DNA from 3 places in the Lysinibacillus sp. FSL K6-1151 genome. Region 2 is predicted to be linked to each of the others. Evidence: riboswitches for the same ligand, from Rfam matches in the RefSeq annotation. Region 2 holds a riboswitch; each other region holds the start of a gene.

Region 1 (6,554 bases), 1.6 Mb from region 2:
GTGAAGGATAGGCACTTGTTTTTCTATTCATCCTCTAAACGCGCATACATATAGTGATCTACCCATCGGCCATTAATATACAGTAGCCTCCTTAGCAGACCCTCTTGTTGAAATCCAGCCTTCTCTAATACGCGCATAGAGGGGTTATTTTGTGTAGAGACATATGCCTCTACACGGTGTAAACCAATTTGATCGAATGCGAATCTCACCACCATATTTACAGCCTCTGTGACGATTCCCTTGCCTACATAGATTTCATCCATCGCATAGCCAACAAATGCACTTGAGTACGGTAAGCGTTTTACAGCATAAAGTGCAATATGCCCTATTAGATTATTTGTTCCATGCTCAAAAATACCAAAAGTAAATTCTCGTTTTGACTCCATTAAATAGAGACTCTCTTGAATTTTTTTATATTGAGCATCAACTGTATAATATTCAGGTTTTTGTAGTGGCTCGTATACAGACCAAAAGTATTTATTGCGGCTTACGAGACCCGATAAACTTCGTGCATCTTTTTCTTGGAATGTGCGGATGTAGCATTTTTCCCCCTTTATCGTTACCACATTCCCACCCTTTTTTCTTAATAAATTCCAAATTTTAAGCACCATTTCTCCACACTAGCCTTCCAATAAATATCAGTACATTTCTCATTCTCTGTTCACATTGGCTACAATCTAATGATTGTAAACCCTAGTTTTATTTCATTGTATGTAAAAAAAGATGCTGCTACAACTAAAACAGCTCATGTCTTATTGTTACAGCAGCACCATTTTATTATTTTGTTTTTTGTTCTTGCTTTTTCTCATTTATTATTTCTAAACTGGATGAATCAGCATCCTCTAGCTGTCCATTAGCTAATACATTTGTTAGATGAAGACCACGTTTTTGAGCCTCACGTTCAATATGTGCAATTGTTTCTTGAAGCACCTGAACACGCGCATGTTTTTTATCGTCTCCAGCAACTAAAATCCATGGAGCATCCTTTTTATCTGTCTTGTCAAACATTGCATTCGCCGCTTCAATATATTGTGGTGATTTTTCTCGATTCCGCCAATCCTCGTCTGTTAGCTTCCAAGATTTATAAGGGTTTTCTTCACGTTCTTTAAAGCGTTTTAATTGCTCTTCATCTGAAACATGTAGCCAGAACTTAATAATTATGTAATCTCCCGCAGTTAAAATTTTCTCGAAATTATTAATTTCTTCATACGCACGAGACCATTCATCCTTTGTTGCAAAGCCTTCGATACGCTCTACTAGTACACGTCCATACCATGAGCGGTCGAAAATAGCGATTTGTCCATGCTGCGGTAATTTTCTCCAGAATCTTTGTAAATAGTTATAGCGTAATTCATGTGGCTGTGGAGCTGAGATAGGGTGTACCACATAACCGCGCGGATCTACACGTTCAATCAATCGTTTGATTGCGCCACCTTTGCCAGCAGCATCCATTCCTTCAAATACTAAGATTAAACCTATTTTGTTTTTTAGTAAAAACTGCTGTGCATTTAACATTTCATATTGGAGTACTTTTAATTTCTTTTTATACATCTTTTTATCTAGTTCAATGGATAGGTCTAGGTTTTTCAAATTTTGTGCCATGAAACTTCACTCCTTTTGGTTGGATATTCTTATTGTACTAAAGAAATATATGGATGCCTATTGAGATGGTAAATTGTAGATATTACGAGCAAAACAACACGATACATTGTTGAAAGTTTCCGTTATAATAAAAATAGTGACAGTACTATACTTATTTGTCTTTTCCCTATAAAATCTAACACGAAGGGAGAGGAAAACATGCCTCGGTTTATCTTGATGACAATTTCTTATCTTGTCTCACTCATCCTAACCTTTTCATCCTTTTTCGTGAATATCAACGGTCAATCTATGCTAGAAATCGCTAATCGCTTTTCTGTAGTATTTGCACCAGTTAGTGTAAGTCATGTAATTTGGATTCTTATTTATTTTTTACTCGGTTATTGGTTAGTTATGAATATCAAAAAGACAACTATGAAACAGTCTGCGCTTTTTAGCTGCATAAATATATTGCAAGCATTGATGATATACGTATGGCATCATGAGTTATTTATTGTTTCACTTGGCATTACATTACTCTTAGTCTTGTATTTATTTATGTTGTATAATACGTACCCTCTTCATGACAAAGCAATGTCGGGTCGTATTCCTTTCTCCATTTATTTTGCATGGATGACATTTATTTTTATTACGAATATCAGTTTTACGTTAACGGCTTATGGTTGGAACGGCTTTGGTCTTAGTACGCCTCTTTGGGCAGTAATTTTGCTGACATTAGGTGGAGCACTTGCGCTACATATCCGTTTCCATCACTTTGATATTTTGTTTCCTAGTGTTTTTATTTGGGCTTATATAGGAATCGCCTTACATAATGGTTTTGATGAGCTACTTGTCACTACCGCCGCCTTCTTTTTATGTGGTGTTCTCTTTGTTGGTATTTTATTTATTAAAAAAAATCCTGCCTACCAAAAATAAATTGGTAAGCAGGATTTTTCATTTCATTGCATTCTATTCTTCGTCTAATGATGTTAGGATAATCGGTTTATCTTTTGTTACAATGACTGAATGTTCAATTTGAGCTACAAGTGATTTATCAGGTGTAATGAATGTCCAACCATCACCAGCTTCTACAATATGCTCTGCCTTCGCTGAGATAAACGGCTCAACCGCAAGCACCATACCTTCTTTCATAATTGTAGAATCCCATGCATCATAGTAATTTAAAATGTGATTCGGCTCATCATGTAAAGATTGACCTAAGCCATGACCAGTTAAATTCATAATAACAGTTAAGCCATTAGCATTCGCCTCACGTTCAACTGCCTTACCAATTTGATTTAATTTAGACCCAGCCTTTACCTTTGTCATTGCTCGATCAAAGGCGCTTTTGGCAACGCGACATAGCTTTTCTTTGTCCTCATAGCCATCACCAACCACAAATGAAATACCAGTGTCAGCAAAGTAGCCATTTAATGAACCAGAAACATCGATATTTACAATATCCCCCTCTTGAATAACACGTTTTCCGGGGATACCATGCGCCACTTCTTCATTGACACTAATACATGTATACCCTGGGAAATCATATTCTCCCTTTGGACCAGATATCGCGCCAGCCTCTGCAAACATACGGCCAGCAATTTCATCTAGCTCCAATGTTGTAACACCTGGTTTTGTGGCAGCTTTCATCGCTTCACGAATTTCAGCACAAATGCGTCCTATTTTTTTAAAAGCTTCAATCTCTTCTTGCGTTTTTACAATCATGTATAACGTCCCTTTCATCTAATATCTATACTTTAATATAACATAACTTGTTATGCGTATAACGATAAACGCTTTAAATATTGTATGCTTCCTTACTTTGCGAAGTGCGCAAAGAGTTATTTGCGACAAAAAAGCCCCTTCACAAATGTGAGGGGCATGTTTTATGCTTTTCTTTGCATTAATTGTGGAGCAGCTGTGAATAAAAGAACGCCTACAATTGCCGTTAAAATAGTTGCTGGTAGCATATATGTACCATTATAGATGATGGAATAGATCCATGCATTTTGATCGCCAGCATATTCTGCAAAAAATACAGCGCCAGCCATCGTGTGGGCTGCATATCGTAAAAAGCCCGCAAGTACCGTACCTAATATAATGTAAAGTGCCATTTTTGTTTTGTTGGCATTTTTGGCAGCCGCCAACACGGGTCCACGCACAACCGCCGCTAATCCTACAACTGTGAAAGCAACACCATAATCAAGGAATCCTTGTAGCCAGTGCACAATCGTAGCACCAAACATGGTTTGCATTACACCCACGAGTAATCCAGTTGTTAGCCCAGCTACTAAGCCCCAGCGAAATGCTATTAACATAATAGGTACCATGACTAGACTAACAGAGCCACCTTGTGCCCATACTTTAAAGGAAACCTGATCAAGCACAAGACCGATTGCTGCAAATATCGCAATCTCCACAAGCATTAATAGTCTTTTTTTGTCCATATATATTCTCTCCTTTGTTCCGATGTAGGATACAAGAGCAGGAATAGAAATGCGCTGATATGTCTCTTTCTGACACCTTTTTATTCCCTCAAGAATGAAAAAACGATGCCAGGACAGAGCCTCACATCGTACTAGTGTCGGTTTCTATCCACATCCCTACGCAAGCGTTAACTTACAGGTTCAAAGAGTCAAGGCATTACGTGCCCAGTCTCAGCTGACATCATCAGCTCCCCTTGTGGTCGTTACATCTGAATTTATTCGAACATTCTCATTGTACGCAAAGGATAGAAGGATTACAACCTCTTCCATATATTATTTTTTTGAAACTTTGCTGTTTTTCATGCGTAAATATTACAAAAGGAGGTACAACTATGGAGAACCAAAAAATTTTATCTGCCTTTAGTTATTTAAGTATTTTCTTCGCCCCTTTTATCGTCCCATTAATTGTGTACATTATTACGAAAGATAGTGACGTAAAAAGACATTCAATTCGTGCACTTATCTCTCATTTAATTCCTTTTGTTTTCGGCATTCTGTTCTTTATTGTCTTTGTTTTTTCTACATTTAATTTGGATCCAACGTCAGGCAATAATACGATGTTGATTATTTGGTTCGTTTCGTTTGCCATTTATGCCATCGTCTCACTAGGAATTGTAATATGGAATATTATTCAAGCTGTTCGTGTTATTCGTTAATGTTTCATTTTTAAGCGAAACAGGTAGTAGTAATTGTAAAAGGAGCTGTTTTTGAATGAAAGTATCAAATGTTGTGAAAACCGCCGTAAAATTAGCACCTATTGTTATTCCTATCGTGAAAAAAGTAATGGCTGCAAAAAAAGGGACAACACCTACAGCCATTCCTCGAAAAAAATAAACAGCAGGCGTATTCCCTTGTTTTGGAAATACGCCTTTTATTTATTTCACTTCAAAGTGGGTTTGACTATGTCCATTCAATGTTTTTTCTACATGTAAGACCGCTGGCATCGCTGATTTTAATTCAGGCACATGAGAAATCACGCCAATCATACGACCAGAATCCTGTAAAGCAATTAATGTATCAATTGCTTTATTCAAAGATTCCTCATCAAGCGAGCCAAAGCCCTCATCAATAAACATGGTTTCAATATGAATATTCCCTTGGAAGCTTTGAATGACATCTGCCATTCCTAAAGCAAGACTTAAGGAAGCATTAAATTTTTCGCCACCGGATAATGTTTTCACATCACGTAATTGATCCGTATAGGCATCATATACATCAAGCCCAAGCCCACTTTGCTTCGCATGCTTTTCTAGTCTATCAGAACGTCTAAGCTCAAATTGACCATTTGATAAGTGATAAAGACGAATATTAGCGGCATCGGTAATTTGGTCTAAGTAATTAATTTGAATGTATCGCTCAAAGGACAGCTTTTTCGAATTTTGTCCGTTTAATAATCCATAGAGTTCCTTTACTCGACCAGCTTCTTGTTCAAGTAACTGAAGCTCTCTCGCTGTTTCTTCTACTTTTTTTATAAAGCCCTGGCATGCTTGTGCAAAACCATTCATCTGTTGCAAACGTTTAAATGCTTCCTCATACGCTGTACGAAGTTGTTCTACTTTTGCTTCCATCATCACTAAATCTTGCTTCTCTTTCCCTTGAAGATACATAGCCCCTTCAGTTATTTGGATTTTCAGGGTATGTACCTGTAAAGCATAGTCACTGCATACTTTGCGAAGTGCCTCCAATTGGCTCGCACTCCGTTTGGCAGCTGCGTATTCCTCATAGCTGTCAAAGCCGATTTCCTGCATGCTTGCTGAAAATTGCTGCCGCTTTTCATTCATTTTGAGCTGTAATTCCTCAAAAGATTGTTTGGCGATTTCTACAGTTAGTTTTGCATTACTTGTCGCTTCTTTTACGACATGCAAATTTTCTTGACTCTCTTGCCATGTTTTTTGCAAATCCATTTTCTGTTTACTAACATCCGTAAGTTGTTGCTTTAATTGCTGTAATGTTGGTAAATTGGCTGGCATCTGCTTGAGCTGTTCTTCTACAACCGCTTGTAATCTTGTCCATTCTTTCATGTGCTCAGCTAAATATTGCTCTAATTCCATCTGTTTATTTCTAAGCTGCTCTATTCTATCACGTTGATGCTTTAGCTTTAATCGCATATCTGCTAGTTGATGATGGACAACTTTTAAGCTCGCAATCTCTTGCTCCGTCTTGTGTAAAGTAGCGATGAGCTGTGCTTGGTCTTCTTGTTTAATATGCTGTGCTTCTAGCTGCTGATATGTATCTTGAAGAAGCTGTTGCGTAGATGACAAAAGTGCTGCCTTCTTTAGATACATACGCTCGTCTGAAGAAGCCTTCACTCTTAACGTTTCCACTTGAGCAAGTTCAATAACTTCCAGTTGCTCTTTATGTGTTTTCTCGTGAGTCATACTGCCACAAACAGGGCAAGGCTCCCCTTCCTTTAGCTGTTCCGCTAAAATACTAGCCTGACTTGTCAGCCACCGTTGCTGCAATAATAGAAGGGCCTTTTTACTTTCTTGA
Region 2 (6,554 bases):
ATATAGCTGCTATGGACTTAATGGATGAAGAAGTTGTTTCTGATGAACGCTACTATCCTTCTGAAGAACAACGCGATACATTAGAAGTTTACAAAAATTTAGGACCAGACTATTTAGGGAAATATAATGAATTGTTTTTAGAATTTAAAATGAGTATTCGTTAAAGCATATAAAGGTCTATCGATGAATTTTTATTTTGTCAATAGACCTTTTTCTATTATCTTCCTGCTTCTGGCAGCACCTCACCTATTGTCTGTTTATTCTTTTCTACATCGTGGATTGGTATTGCTGCACTAGCAGGTATGTTTCATTTCAGACTTTCAACCGATATGATGATAGGATATCTTATGATAGACTTTAGTATATTTGATTATAAAAAGGGGGTTCATTCGATGACCCAGCAGAAGTCCAATAAGGCGGCTTTATATATTTTAATGTTTAATATGTTTATCGCAATGGGGAGTATTGGAATTATTATTCCTGTCATGCCAGAGTATTTAAAAATTTTTGGTGCAGCAGGACAAGTTCTAGGTATGCTAATTGCAACGTTCGCCTTAGCTCAATTCGTATTTTCTCCAATTGCTGGGAATCTTTCGGATCAGTATGGTCGGAAAAATTTAATTATTTTCGGTCTTATTGTGACAGGTCTTGCACAAATCGGTTTTGGCCTAGCCACAGACGTCTGGATGCTATTTTTAGCACGCTTTTTAGGCGGTCTAGGTTCCGCATTTGTTGCACCTCCTATTATGGCATTTGTAGCTGACGTTACTACCTACGAGGAACGTGGAAAAGGTATGAGTATGTTAGGTGCTGCTATGTCACTGGGCTTTATGATAGGGCCAGGAATAGGTGGTTTCTTAGCAAAGGTTAGTTTACATTTTCCATTTTTCACGGCAGGAGTTGCTGCCATACTTGCATCTGTTTTATCTTACTTTTTATTACCATCTACTAAACCAAACACTTCACATGACAAGCAAAAGCAAGAAAATCTGGCGAAGCAAATGGCTCGTTCCATACATATGCCTTATTTCGTTATGCTCATTATCATGCTCGTGTTCTCGTTCGGAATTGCCAACTTCCAAACAACCTTGTCATTATTTGTGACAGAAAAGTTTAATTACACACCCGTAGATATTGCGATTATTTTAGTTGTCGGTGGTGCTTTTGGGGTAGTTGTACAAATGTTTGTGATTACACCACTTTTTAATCGCTTTGGTGAAATGAAAGTTGTGTTAGTCAATTTATTTATTGCATCTGTTGCTATTTTCTTAATATTGTTTGTATCTGGCTTCGCTCTTATATTAGTTGTAGCAACTATTTTCTCTACAGCAACAACACTAATTCGTCCTGCTGTAAATACACTAATTTCAAAGCTTGCAGAGAAAGAACAAGGGTTTGCTGCGGGCTTGAATAATGCTTACATGAGCCTTGGCAATATGATTGGACCAGCCTTAGCAGGTTTACTATTTGACTGGAATATGAACAGTCCATATATTTTCGGATCTATCATATTATTAGCCTGCTTCTTCCTTGCACTCATCTGGACATTGAAAAAAGCACCTCATCTAATGCATCCTGATACGAAATAGTCAGAAAAATCATTGACTATTTTTAACATTATGTTACAGTAATGTTGGTTAATAAAATTGAATGATATTTACCACTAGGGGAGCCTTTAAAAGGCTGAGACGTATATGATGATGTACGGACCCTTTGAACCTGATCTAGTTCATACTAGCGGAGGGAAGTGGCGCTACTTGCTACTATCATTGTCTATGCAAGGCCGCTTCCTATTGTTTAAAGGAAGCGGCCTTTTAATTTCCCTCATGATTTTATTCAAGAGGAGTGAACCTTATGTCAATTCGTAAAATGACAATCATGGCTTTATTAGTAGCGATTGCTGTAGCAGGATCTACCTTTGTATCCATACCAACAGGCATCGCACGCGCCTACCCCGTTCAGCATGCTGTTAACGTAATAGGAGCTATTATACTAGGACCCGTGCCAACAGTTCTAGTTGCCTTTGTGACAGCCATCATTCGTATCTTTACTGGTACAGGCTCTCTTTTAGCGATTCCTGGTAGCGTCATTGGAGCATTGTGTGCGGCCCTTGCCTACAAATACAGTAGAAAATCATGGCTAGCAGGATTCGGCGAAGTTTTTGGCACTGGTATTTTAGCTTCACTTATTGCCGTACCCTATGCAAAATTGCTTATGGAGACATCCGTAGCCGCATTATTCTTCATGCCAGCCTTTTTAACATCAAGTACCATCGGGGCCATCTTAGGTGTTATGGTAGCTAGCACTTTGCGAAAATCGGTACTAGTAAAGAGCTTTAATTCTTCGCTTTATTGAGTGGTGCTGAGTGCTTTTTGATTTTGGAAATCCTTTAAGATGTGCGAGAAGATTTCTTTTCTAGTCTTTGAGCGGGGTTCGTTTCTTTATGAGCGTCTCTCTCCCCCGAGAAGCACTTTTCGAAGGCTGCACTGTGTCAATCACCTTTGCACCCCTTTCCTAGCGGAAACCACCATTTTTTAAAACCTCAAAGCATTTAAAAAAGCAGTGCAAAATGGAATGATTTTGCACTGCCTTCACTCTATTATGATCGTTTTTTCATACCCTTTAATAGCTGGGCTACGTTCGTGTCTTCTGCTTGTACAGGTTTCTCCTCAATTGGCTGCTCTTTTTTATTCGTTTTTGTTAGGAAACTCCAACCAAAACGTCTTATGGTAATATCCATAAAGAATAGAAGCATACTTGCTAAAAGAAGCCATGTAGCAATGTTTTGTCGATCCGCTCCTTTGGTTGTAAAGTCACGGAACACATCTTGTGGTTCTTTTAAAACGGCTCCCCCTGTTTGATTTGTTAACTCTTCAACCAGTTTTTCATTAACAGGGAGCAGTTCATACTCAGCACTATAAGGAACACTTAGGCCTGCCTGATAAATGGCCTGCTGCTCATCCGCTATACGGAAGAAAATCAATCCAGGTTCGGCCTGTACAACAGCTCGAATTTGGGAGGCTGAAATGGTTTCTAACTGAGTTTCTAACTCCTCCCCTGCTTCATTAACCGCTACAATGTCTAAAAATGCGGCTTCATTTGTAGGGTCTGTAATCATAAAGGAGCCATCAGCTTCTAATCTCACATCATAGGCAACATCATTATAGCTTGGCAACATTTGTGAAATAAGCGTCTGCCAAAATGTTCCCCAGTCCTGCCATCTTGCCCAATCTCCTGTCCATTTACCCGTTGAATCGGATGTAAAAGCAAATGTTTTACCGAGTCCATATTGCCATTGTGCTAACACAGGATCTTCCTTCTCACTTTCTGCAATTACGGTTGTCCCTTGCTTAGCTGTCGTTCCAATATAAGCATTCATTTGAGGGACGCCATTGGCAAATAGCGAATTCCATCCTGCGGCATTATAAATTGCTGGATAAAACGGATTATCCTCAATATAGGTACGAGAAATCATAGCTGTTTCACGAGATAAAATAGAAGGAATGGTTTGTTCATCAATGACATCATAGAACCGTCCACTACCCATATCACTAAGTGCTTCGAGTAAGTTAGCATCAGCATCTTGTCCAATCGCTACTGTTGATAAAGTGATACCATTTTCTTTTCCCTCAGCAATTAAATCCTCATAATTCCCAGACTGTGATTGCCCATCGGTTAAAAGAATAATATGTTTACGTTGAAGCTTTAAATCGGCGAGATTTTCATAGGCTTTAGCTAATGAACTATAGATTTCTGTCCCGCCTCCTGGTGTTACTGATAGAATGGTATCCACTGCCTCTTCTTTACTTTTAAGAGGTGCGGTTTCTATGATTTCCCAAGGACGATCATCGAAGGCGATAAAGCCTAATGTATCCTCATCTCGTAGCATTTCAACAGAACGTGCCGCTGCTTCCTTAGCTAGCTCCAGCTTTGAGCCATGCATACTGCCAGAACGATCCAGCACTATGACTAGCCCTAATGAAGGTAATTGCTCCTTGCCCTTAATTTCCATCTCCACAGGCAATAACGTTTCAATTGGCGTTTTAAAATAGCCTCCTAAACCAAAACTATTTTCTCCACCAACCATCGTGAAACCAACCCCAAAGTTTTTGACTGCTTGCTCAATCACACTCATTTTCGCCTCACCAACTAAATGACCAGGCACATTGTCAAAAATGATCGCATTATATTGTAAATAGCTGGACAGTTCATTTGGTAGGCTTTTAGGATCGACAACATCATAGGCAATGGATTGACTACCAAGTGCTGCCGCGATAGGTGAAGCTGTTTCATAGCCATTGACGATGAGTAAATGGGGTTCACTTTGTACCATTGTGACACTTGTTAATTTATTGTTTTCAAAAATAGCATCCTGCCCAACTTGAATAACTGCTTCGTATTTTACAAGTCCTTCAGCTGTTGCTGCGTGTTTATAGGTAAACACATTTGTACCTTCCGTCAGCTCAACTGCCTCGCGATGAATTAGTTCATCATTTTCATATAATAACAGCTCCCCTTGCCCTGCTGCTGTTGCATGAATTTCTGTTACTAATTGTTGCTGCTCTCCTACATAAGCAACCTGAGGAGAGACAAAGCTTTTGAGCGACACATCATGGACAACTGGTAGACTAAAAGGTACAACGTCCACACTAATATTGGCACCTTTCAATCTGGAGACAAATTCTAAAGCATCTCCTTTTGTCTCATTACCATCTGTTAATAATACAAGGCGAGTCGCTTTTTTAGGATCAACAATGCCTGTTGCAAGCTGTAGACTTTGTTCAATATTCGTTTGATCTGTTGCTTTGATTTCTGTAAGCTTCGGTACATCCTTTAATTCTTTAGACAAAATGGCTTCTGTTTGTAAAGTGGAAGAAAAAGAATAGATCCCTGCAAGTTGGGGTTCTTTTTTAGATTGTAGGCTCTCCTGTATAAACTGAACCATCTCATCTTCTGTACCATTCATAGACGCAGATCGGTCTAGTAAATACACGATCTGTTCTTCTTTTATCGGTAATAATAAATACGGCCCTGCAAGTGCCAAAACTAAACAGCATATCGCTACTATGCGAATAGCAAGCACAACAATATGACTCTTTTTTAGTCGCTGCCGTTCTCGAAAATAAGTCCATCCAAAATACAAGAACAATGGAAGTAATAGCAACAATACTAATGGCGTATCAATTCGTAAATCCACGACGTCGTTGCACCTCCCACTCTGCAACAAGCAAAATTAAAACTATTACAATTAACCAAGGTACGAAGGAGGCCATCGATACCTCTTCCTTCCCATTGTCTGAAATGTCGCCTAATGTATAGCTTGTTCCTTGTTCAATAACACGTTCCTGGGCTTGCAATTGCACAATAAATTGTTTTTCTTCATTATTTGAACGTACCATATAAATACCTGGTTGTTTTGGTGCAATTAACATGCCCTGTGTAATAGAAGAAAGAAACTCATCTTCTTGCGAATAAACACTCCAGTCTCCTTGCGCTAAGGCTACTGCACGCTGTTCATTCGGTGTGAAAATACCAAGTGAACCGACTGATTCTGTTAACTGTTGCTCAGTACTCCATAAAAATAGCGGGAATGATGGATGCAATGGCCAATCTGTATCAGCAATATCCGCTAAAACAACGATATCTCCTTTAGGAGAGCGTTGGATAAACGGCTCATCTCCTACAGAAGCAATGGTTTCATAATCCGAAAATCCAGGATAAATAGCACTAACATAAATATCCTTTAGTTCGCTAAAAGCAAATAATGCATCACTTTTAGCACTTACTGTACCACTTGCTTCCACTTTTTCGGCATCATCACGTCCAAATAATACTAGCGGTTTCTCCATCTTCTCCAATAAGGCTGTTTGGTTTGTGATGACAGTTGCATCCTGATTGTCAGCTACTTGTAAAGACGGAACGATTTTCACGCCGCTACTGACACTTTGAAAACCTTTTTGTATCAACTGATGCATACCCTGATCAACAACAATTTTTGAAGTAGTCGTTTGTAGTAAGACGGTTTGTTGATTGTCTACGGCATAATCATCGTTTGCATCAATAATAGCTGTCATCGATTTTGCTAAGGGTAAATCTTTGAAGGTTTTCGTAATGGCTTCATTTGGAGGCACAACGACACGTTCTGCTACCAGCTCTTCACCCTCTGCATTTTGTATCGCTAATGTCACCTTTTGTTCAGCAGTTGTATCATTATGGAGCTGTACAAGTGCCATCGTAACCTGACCATCTGTCGTTGCAGCAAAGCGTGTAATGGCGATATTTATTAAGTCTTTCGCAGCACCTCTAACTAGCCATTTCACTGAATCTTTATCCATTGGTAATTGCTTTTTATCAAGCGTATCTGTAAAAACATAGATAGAAGTCGGTGTATCACCCACAAATGCCTGTGCAACATCCAGTGCCTTCGTCATTTCAGCCGTTTCATAGGATACTTGTAAATCTTTAATCGCTTTTTCAATGTCATTCATATTTGTTTCTTGCTGCAAAACGGCTTTTGGAGCGGCACCTGTTGTAATCAATGTAACAGGTCGCCC
Region 3 (6,554 bases), 2.1 Mb from region 2:
GTTGAAGCAAATGATTTATTAATGCGTGCACGTGAGCAAGTAGCAGATATTTTGCAGACAGAGGCAAAAAATGTGCTATTTACTTCAGGTGGGACAGAGTCAAATAATGCAGCTATTTTTGGTATAGCACGTAGTAATACACATATAGGAAAGCATATTTTAACGACTGAAATAGAACATCCATCGGTTTTAGAAACAGTTAAACAGCTTACAAAAGAGGGCTATGAGGTTGACTATCTTCGAGTTGATCAACATGGAGTCATTTCTTTAGAGGAGCTGCGTGCTAAAATACGTAAAGATACAATTTTAGTCAGCATTATGCATGTGAATAATGAAATGGGTGCTATCCAGCCTATTAAGGAAGCAGCAGCAATGATTCATGAAATGAGTAGAGCAGCTCTTCATGTTGATGCTGTTCAAAGCTTTGGGAAATTAGCTGTGTCCTTTAATGGAGAAGAAGGTCCAGACAGTATTGCTATTTCTGGTCATAAAATTCATGGCTTTAAAGGCTCAGGTGTATTAGCCTTTCGTAAAAGCATGAGATGGCAGCCTTATGCACTTGGTGGAGGTCAGGAATTTGGTTTGAGAAGTGGTACTGTAGCGGTACCGCAAGCAGCTGCATTAGCAAAAGCGGCTCGATTAGCAGTAGAAACATTGAATGACCGTGCAATGAAATACCGTCAATGGCAAGATGAAATTCGTACGCAACTAAAAGGATACGGAGAGGCAGTGCATATTTTATCGACTCCACAAGGAGCTGCACATATTTTATCGTTCAGTGTTCGTGATTTAAAAGGGGAAGTCATTATTAATGCTATGCAAAAACGTGGCATCATCGTGTCAACATCAAGTGCTTGTTCATCGAAGCAAACGAAAACAAGCCATGTTGTCGAGGCTCTGCACCTCGATGAGCATTATAAAAAAGGTGTAATTCGTATGAGCTTTGGTGCGCATAACACAGCACAAGATATAGAAAAGTTTAAACAAGTACTAGCAGAAGTCATGCTGGAACTCAAAGGAGAAATTAAGTAATGATTTGGAAAGAAATTTTAATTCGATATGGTGAGCTTTCTACAAAAGGTCGCAACAAAATGGATTTTATCCGTCGCTTACGTGAAAATATTCGTCATGCTTTTGCCGATCTAGGACAACTGCATATTCGTACAGAGCGTGATCGTATGTTTATTGCTATAGAAAACGAAACACAAATGCAGGCGCTCGTAACAGGCTTACCTAAAATTTTTGGTATTCAATCTTTTAGCCCTGTGGCTGCATGTGAAAAAGATATAGAAAGTATGAAGAAACTTGCCATCACTATAATGGAGACATTTAAAGATGAGCAGCATACATTTAAAGTAGAAGTGAAACGTACCGATAAAACATTTCCTTTAGAATCTCATGCCATCCAACGTGAGATTGGTGGCTATGTTTTACCGCAATTTCAAAATTTATCAGTCAAAGTGAAGCAGCCTGATATTGAACTACGTGTAGAAGTTCGTCATGATGCAACATATATGATGGCACAAGTTATTCCTGGCGCAGGTGGAATGCCTGTAGGGTCTAATGGAAAATCTTTATTAATGTTGTCTGGTGGTATTGATAGCCCTGTTGCAGGTTATTTAATGATGAAGCGAGGCGTGCGATTAGAAGCGATTCACTTCTTTAGTCCACCATATACAAGCGAAAATTCATTAGAAAAAGTAAAGGTACTTGCCAATGAACTAACGAAATTTGGTGCTAGTATTCGTTTACATGTCATTCCATTTACTGAAATACAAGTTCTTATTAAAGAGAAAGTACCTTCTAATGTATCGATGACAACAACACGCCGTATGATGTTGAAAGTAGCTGATCAGGTGCGTGAGGAAATTGGGGCACTTGCCATTGTAACAGGTGAAAGTCTTGGGCAGGTAGCGAGTCAAACGCTTGAAAGTTTAACAGCGATTAATGCTGTAACGAATACACCTATTTTGCGTCCGTTAATTTCATCAGATAAACTTGAAATCATTGATATTGCAGAAAACATCGGCACATACGAAACATCTATTCAGCCATTTGAAGATTGCTGTACGATTTTTACACCTACAAGTCCAAAAACAAAGCCGAAGCTTGAAAAGGTCGAGCATTATGAAAGCTTCTCTGATTTTGATGAGCTAATCGAGCGAGCAGTAAAAAATCGAGAGGTCTATATTTTCCCTAAGAAAGAAGAGCAACAACAAGATAAGTTTGCAGAACTATTATAAGGTTTCAAAGCCGTCTCAAAGTCCATTTTGAGACGGCTTTTTTATATTAATGGCTAGATGCCATTAGAGGTACAATTTACCTTTAAAATTTTCGTATTAAAAATCGAATATCGCACATTCTATATTCACAAGGAGGTGAGACACATGACTTCAAACAACAACAGCAGTTCAAACAAGCTTGCAGTACCTGGTGTACAACAAGCACTAGATCAAATGAAATACGAAATTGCACAAGAATTTGGTGTTCAATTAGGAGCTGAAGCTTCAGCTCGTGCTAACGGTTCCGTTGGTGGTGAAATCACTAAACGTCTTGTACAAATGGCAGAATCTCAATTAAAAGGTATGCCAAACAACCAATAAATGCTGACTAAGCATTTATAAACTTAAAACCAGTGACCGTAAAAGGCACTGGTTTTAGTTTGTTTATAGATCATTTTTTTATGCGAGATAATGACGTAAATGTAGATACGGTGTGTGCAATATCTTCACTTTCACAGATAGCAGAAATAACGGCAACACCATCAGCACCTGCTTGAAAAACAGAATGTGCATTTGTACAAGTAATCCCACCAATCGCTACAATCGGTAATTCAGGATAAAGATGACGAGCTTGCTGTAAAAAATTTGTACCACATGGTGGTTGTGCATCACTTTTAGATGTTGTTGCAAAGATTGGACCAATTCCTACATAATCAGCATGATGGTCTATAGCTGTTTGTAATTCCTCCTGTGAATGTACAGAAACACCAAGTATCATGTTCCCGATTTTTTTACGTGCCATTTCAACATCTAAGTCATCTTGTCCAATATGAACGCCATCAGCACCAAGTCGCAAAGCAAGCTCTACATCATCGTTAACGATAAACGGTACATTATACTGCTGACAAAGTTTTTGACATTGGCGTGCAAATTGTTCATAGGCTAATCCAGTTAAGGCAAGAGATCCTTTCTCGCGAAATTGAAACATCGTAATGCCAGCTTGCAATGCCTTTTCGAGGAGATGGATGGGATTTTGTTGAAAAACATTGCCTGTTCCCATAATAAAATAAAGCTGTAAATCCTCACGTTTCATGAATGATTACCTCACAGGTTTCCTTATGCTGTTGATAAGCGAAATGATTTGTAGGTCCATGCCCGTTGCCTATGGATAAATCATGCATAATCGCTAATTGAATAAATTTTTTAGCTTCGATAATAGCCTCTTTCATCGCTAAACCCCGTCCAAGAAAAGCAGTGAGTGCTGCTGAAAATGTACAGCCAGTACCATGTGTATTTTTTGTTTGGATTCGTGGAGACTGCATCGAAAAAGATTGTCCATTTTTGAAAAATACATAATCAATGGCATAAAGTGGTTCTGCTAAATGCCCACCCTTTAGAATGACGCATTGTACACCTAGCTGTAAAAAGCTTTGAGCCACTTGTTTCATATCCTCAAAATGGCGAATGGTTCTCCCCGTGAGAGCCTCTGCTTCGGGTATATTTGGCGTAACAATCGTAGCTAGTGGTAGTAAAGATGAGCGTAACGCCTCAATAGCTTCTTGCTGTAATAAGCTTTCTCCACCTTTTGCAATCATTACGGGATCCACAATTAGTGGTATATTTAATTCACCGATCATGCGTGCGATGGCTTGGATAATACCAGAGGAATAAAGCATGCCTGTTTTCATTGCAGCAATCGGAAAATCTTCGACTAACGCTTGAAATTGTTTTTCCACAAACGAAATGTCAATTGGGAAAACACCTGTCACGCCTGTTGTATTTTGTGCAGTTAAAGCTGTAATAACGGAAGTGCCGAACACCTCTAATTCCTGAAATGTTTTTAAATCAGCCTGTATACCAGCACCGCCACCACTATCTGATCCAGCAATCGTCGTTACAATATGCATGATGCTTCACCATCCTTTGATAAACGATGTATAGCATTAAGCAAAGCTATTTGAAAATCACCGATATCTGCAGTGAATGCAGAAGCTAGTACCGCTGCCTTTTTATAGTAAGTGAGTGTTTCTGTTAATTGGTTGTATGGCTTGTTACCTGCGACATAGGCAGCACCACAAAGCGCACTAAGTAAACAGCCAGTACCAGTGACCTCTGTCATTTGTGGGTGGCCACCAGCTATCCACTGGCTATGCTCGCCATTTGTTATAAGATCACGTTCACCTGTTACAATAACGATACAATTATATCGTTGTGCCACTAGTAATGCTTCCGTCTCCAGTGACATGGAGCCATGACCACTATCTACACCTTTCTGTTGCCAATCTACATTGGCTATAGCCGCAAGCTCACCGATATTACAGCGAATTACGGCAAATTCTATGTTTTCAAGTAAGTATTGAACGGTTTCCTTGCGATAAGTTGTAGCCCCTGCCCCAACTGGATCTAATATAACTGGAATGCCAAGTGCATTAGCTTTTTTTCCTGCTAACAGCATGGCGTTTTTGGTGCGAGTATTGAGTGTCCCGATATTAATTAATAATGCTTGTGCCATTGCTACCATTTCCTCAACCTCTTGGCTATCGTCAGCCATAACGGGCGAAGCACCTAATGCTAATAAACCATTTGCTTGGAAATTTGCCACCACATAGTTTGTGATGCAATGAATAAGTGGTTGCTGTTGACGAATTGTTTGAAATATCATTTTAATTTTAGTCCTCCTTTGTGGATGGACGTAAGCATGCAAAAAGGCTCTTTTTATGTGAAAATACACGAAAAAGAGCCTTTCATCTGAAAAAATCGATGTCTGTTGCTCCCTACGTCAGTATTAACTAACAGGTTCAAAGGGTCAGGTTTTACCTTCTCAACTCTTTCGAGTCCCCCTGCAATTTTGCTTTTAGTTGACCAAAATGTACCATACTTTTCATTTGTGTTCAATAGCTAGTTTCCCTATCGACAAAACGTGACTGATGCCATATAGCTAGGTATGATAGTTGTCATGACTTTACCTAAATTAAGCGCAAACCATTGAAAATACTGAAAAAGGAGTTTTATAATGTGTCATAGCAAAAGGGGGCATCTGCCATGAAAAGACAAGATTTAGTTGCACCAGAATGGTATAACATAACAGAGGAAATTGAAAAATATGCTCAGGATGCAACGAAAAATGCTTTAATTATTTATGAAGAAAATCAAGCTGTACAATTTATTACATATGCACATTTGATGGAAAAAGCGAATCAAGCAGCACATGTTTTCACCTTACAAGGTTTAACGAAGGGTGATGTGATTTTAGTGATGGTACCACGCTCAGTGGAAGCATATATTGTTTATATTGCAGCATTAAAAGCAGGTTTAACCATCATTCCAAGCTCAGAAATGTTAAGAACAAAAGATATTGAGTATCGCATTCATCACGCCAATGCTAAAGGGGTTGTTGCCTATGAGCCCTATATTGAACAATTTGATGAAGTTGGAAATTTACAGGGCATACAGCAATTTGTCATAGGGAAAGCACATGAGCCTTGGCAGCCTTTACTAGAAAAAATGCACCATCAACCTACAACTTACATAAATCCGACCCCGACAAAAAGTACTGATAATGCATTTTTAGCCTATACAAGCGGCACAACAGGTAACCCGAAGGCAGCGGTACATACACACAGCTGGGGCTATGCTCATTTACGAACAACAGCACCACATTGGTTAGGTGTACAAGAAAATGATATTGTTTGGGCAACAGCAGCACCTGGATGGCAAAAATGGATATGGAGTCCCTTTCTCGCTACATTAGGCAGTGGTGCTACTGCATTTGTTTACAAAGGTAAATTTGATGCTGCTTCCTATTTGGCAATGCTTGAAAAATTCAAAATCAATGTATTATGCTGTACACCAACTGAATATCGTTTTATGGCATCACTTGAAAATTTACACGCATATGATTTACATGCAATTCGCCAAGCTGTATCAGCAGGTGAACCGTTAAATAGTGAGGTTATCAACGTATTTTCAGAAACATTCCATTTACAAGTGCGAGATGGCTATGGTCAAACGGAAAATACATTACTTGTTGGTACAATGGTAGGGATGGAGGCGCGAGTTGGCTCAATGGGAAAACCTACTCCTGGCAACACCGTTAATATTATTAACGATTTCGGCAATCCTGTTGCAGTGGGAGAGGTGGGTGATATTGCTGTTCATCGTGAAACACCAGCTCTCTTTAAAAAATATTTAAATGATCCTGAACGTACAAATTTACAATTCCGTGGTGATTGGTATATAACAGGAGATCGTGCCTACAAAGATGAAGATGGCTACTTTTGGTTTGAGGGTCGAGGAGATGATGTCATTATCTCCTCGGGTTATACAATTGGT

Evidence for each region. A riboswitch is a leader RNA that binds a small molecule or an ion and turns the genes downstream of it on or off. The one in region 2 is predicted to bind thiamine pyrophosphate.
Region 1: linked by a shared signal. The riboswitch ahead of thiT (energy-coupled thiamine transporter ThiT) and the one ahead of thiW (energy coupling factor transporter S component ThiW) in region 2 are both predicted to bind thiamine pyrophosphate.
Region 3: linked by a shared signal. The riboswitch ahead of thiM (hydroxyethylthiazole kinase) and the one ahead of thiW (energy coupling factor transporter S component ThiW) in region 2 are both predicted to bind thiamine pyrophosphate.

What each region holds. Positions count from the first base shown of each region.
Region 1 covers NZ_CP152040.1:3,951,020-3,957,573, forward strand. The annotation lists gene MHI04_RS19150 (GNAT family protein) at 24-611, opposite strand; gene MHI04_RS19155 (polyphosphate kinase) at 778-1,602, opposite strand; gene MHI04_RS19160 (hypothetical protein) at 1,801-2,514, shown strand; gene map (type I methionyl aminopeptidase) at 2,548-3,303, opposite strand; gene thiT (energy-coupled thiamine transporter ThiT) at 3,465-4,025, opposite strand; TPP riboswitch at 4,162-4,269, opposite strand; gene MHI04_RS19175 (DUF4870 domain-containing protein) at 4,397-4,720, shown strand; gene MHI04_RS19180 (hypothetical protein) at 4,776-4,898, shown strand; gene MHI04_RS19185 (SMC family ATPase) at 4,940-6,554, opposite strand, start outside.
Region 2 covers NZ_CP152040.1:866,209-872,762, reverse strand. The annotation lists gene MHI04_RS04000 (ABC transporter substrate-binding protein) at 1-164, shown strand, start outside; gene MHI04_RS03995 (tetracycline resistance MFS efflux pump) at 393-1,589, shown strand; TPP riboswitch at 1,656-1,763, shown strand; gene thiW (energy coupling factor transporter S component ThiW) at 1,855-2,355, shown strand; gene MHI04_RS03985 (VWA domain-containing protein) at 2,600-5,197, opposite strand; gene MHI04_RS03980 (BatA and WFA domain-containing protein) at 5,181-6,554, opposite strand, start outside.
Region 3 covers NZ_CP152040.1:3,455,761-3,462,314, reverse strand. The annotation lists gene MHI04_RS16590 (cysteine desulfurase family protein) at 1-1,032, shown strand, start outside; gene thiI (tRNA uracil 4-sulfurtransferase ThiI) at 1,032-2,243, shown strand; gene MHI04_RS16580 (alpha/beta-type small acid-soluble spore protein) at 2,388-2,603, shown strand; gene thiE (thiamine phosphate synthase) at 2,674-3,315, opposite strand; gene thiD (bifunctional hydroxymethylpyrimidine kinase/phosphomethylpyrimidine kinase) at 3,305-4,129, opposite strand; gene thiM (hydroxyethylthiazole kinase) at 4,117-4,884, opposite strand; TPP riboswitch at 4,977-5,074, opposite strand; gene MHI04_RS16560 (acyl--CoA ligase) at 5,265-6,554, shown strand, end outside.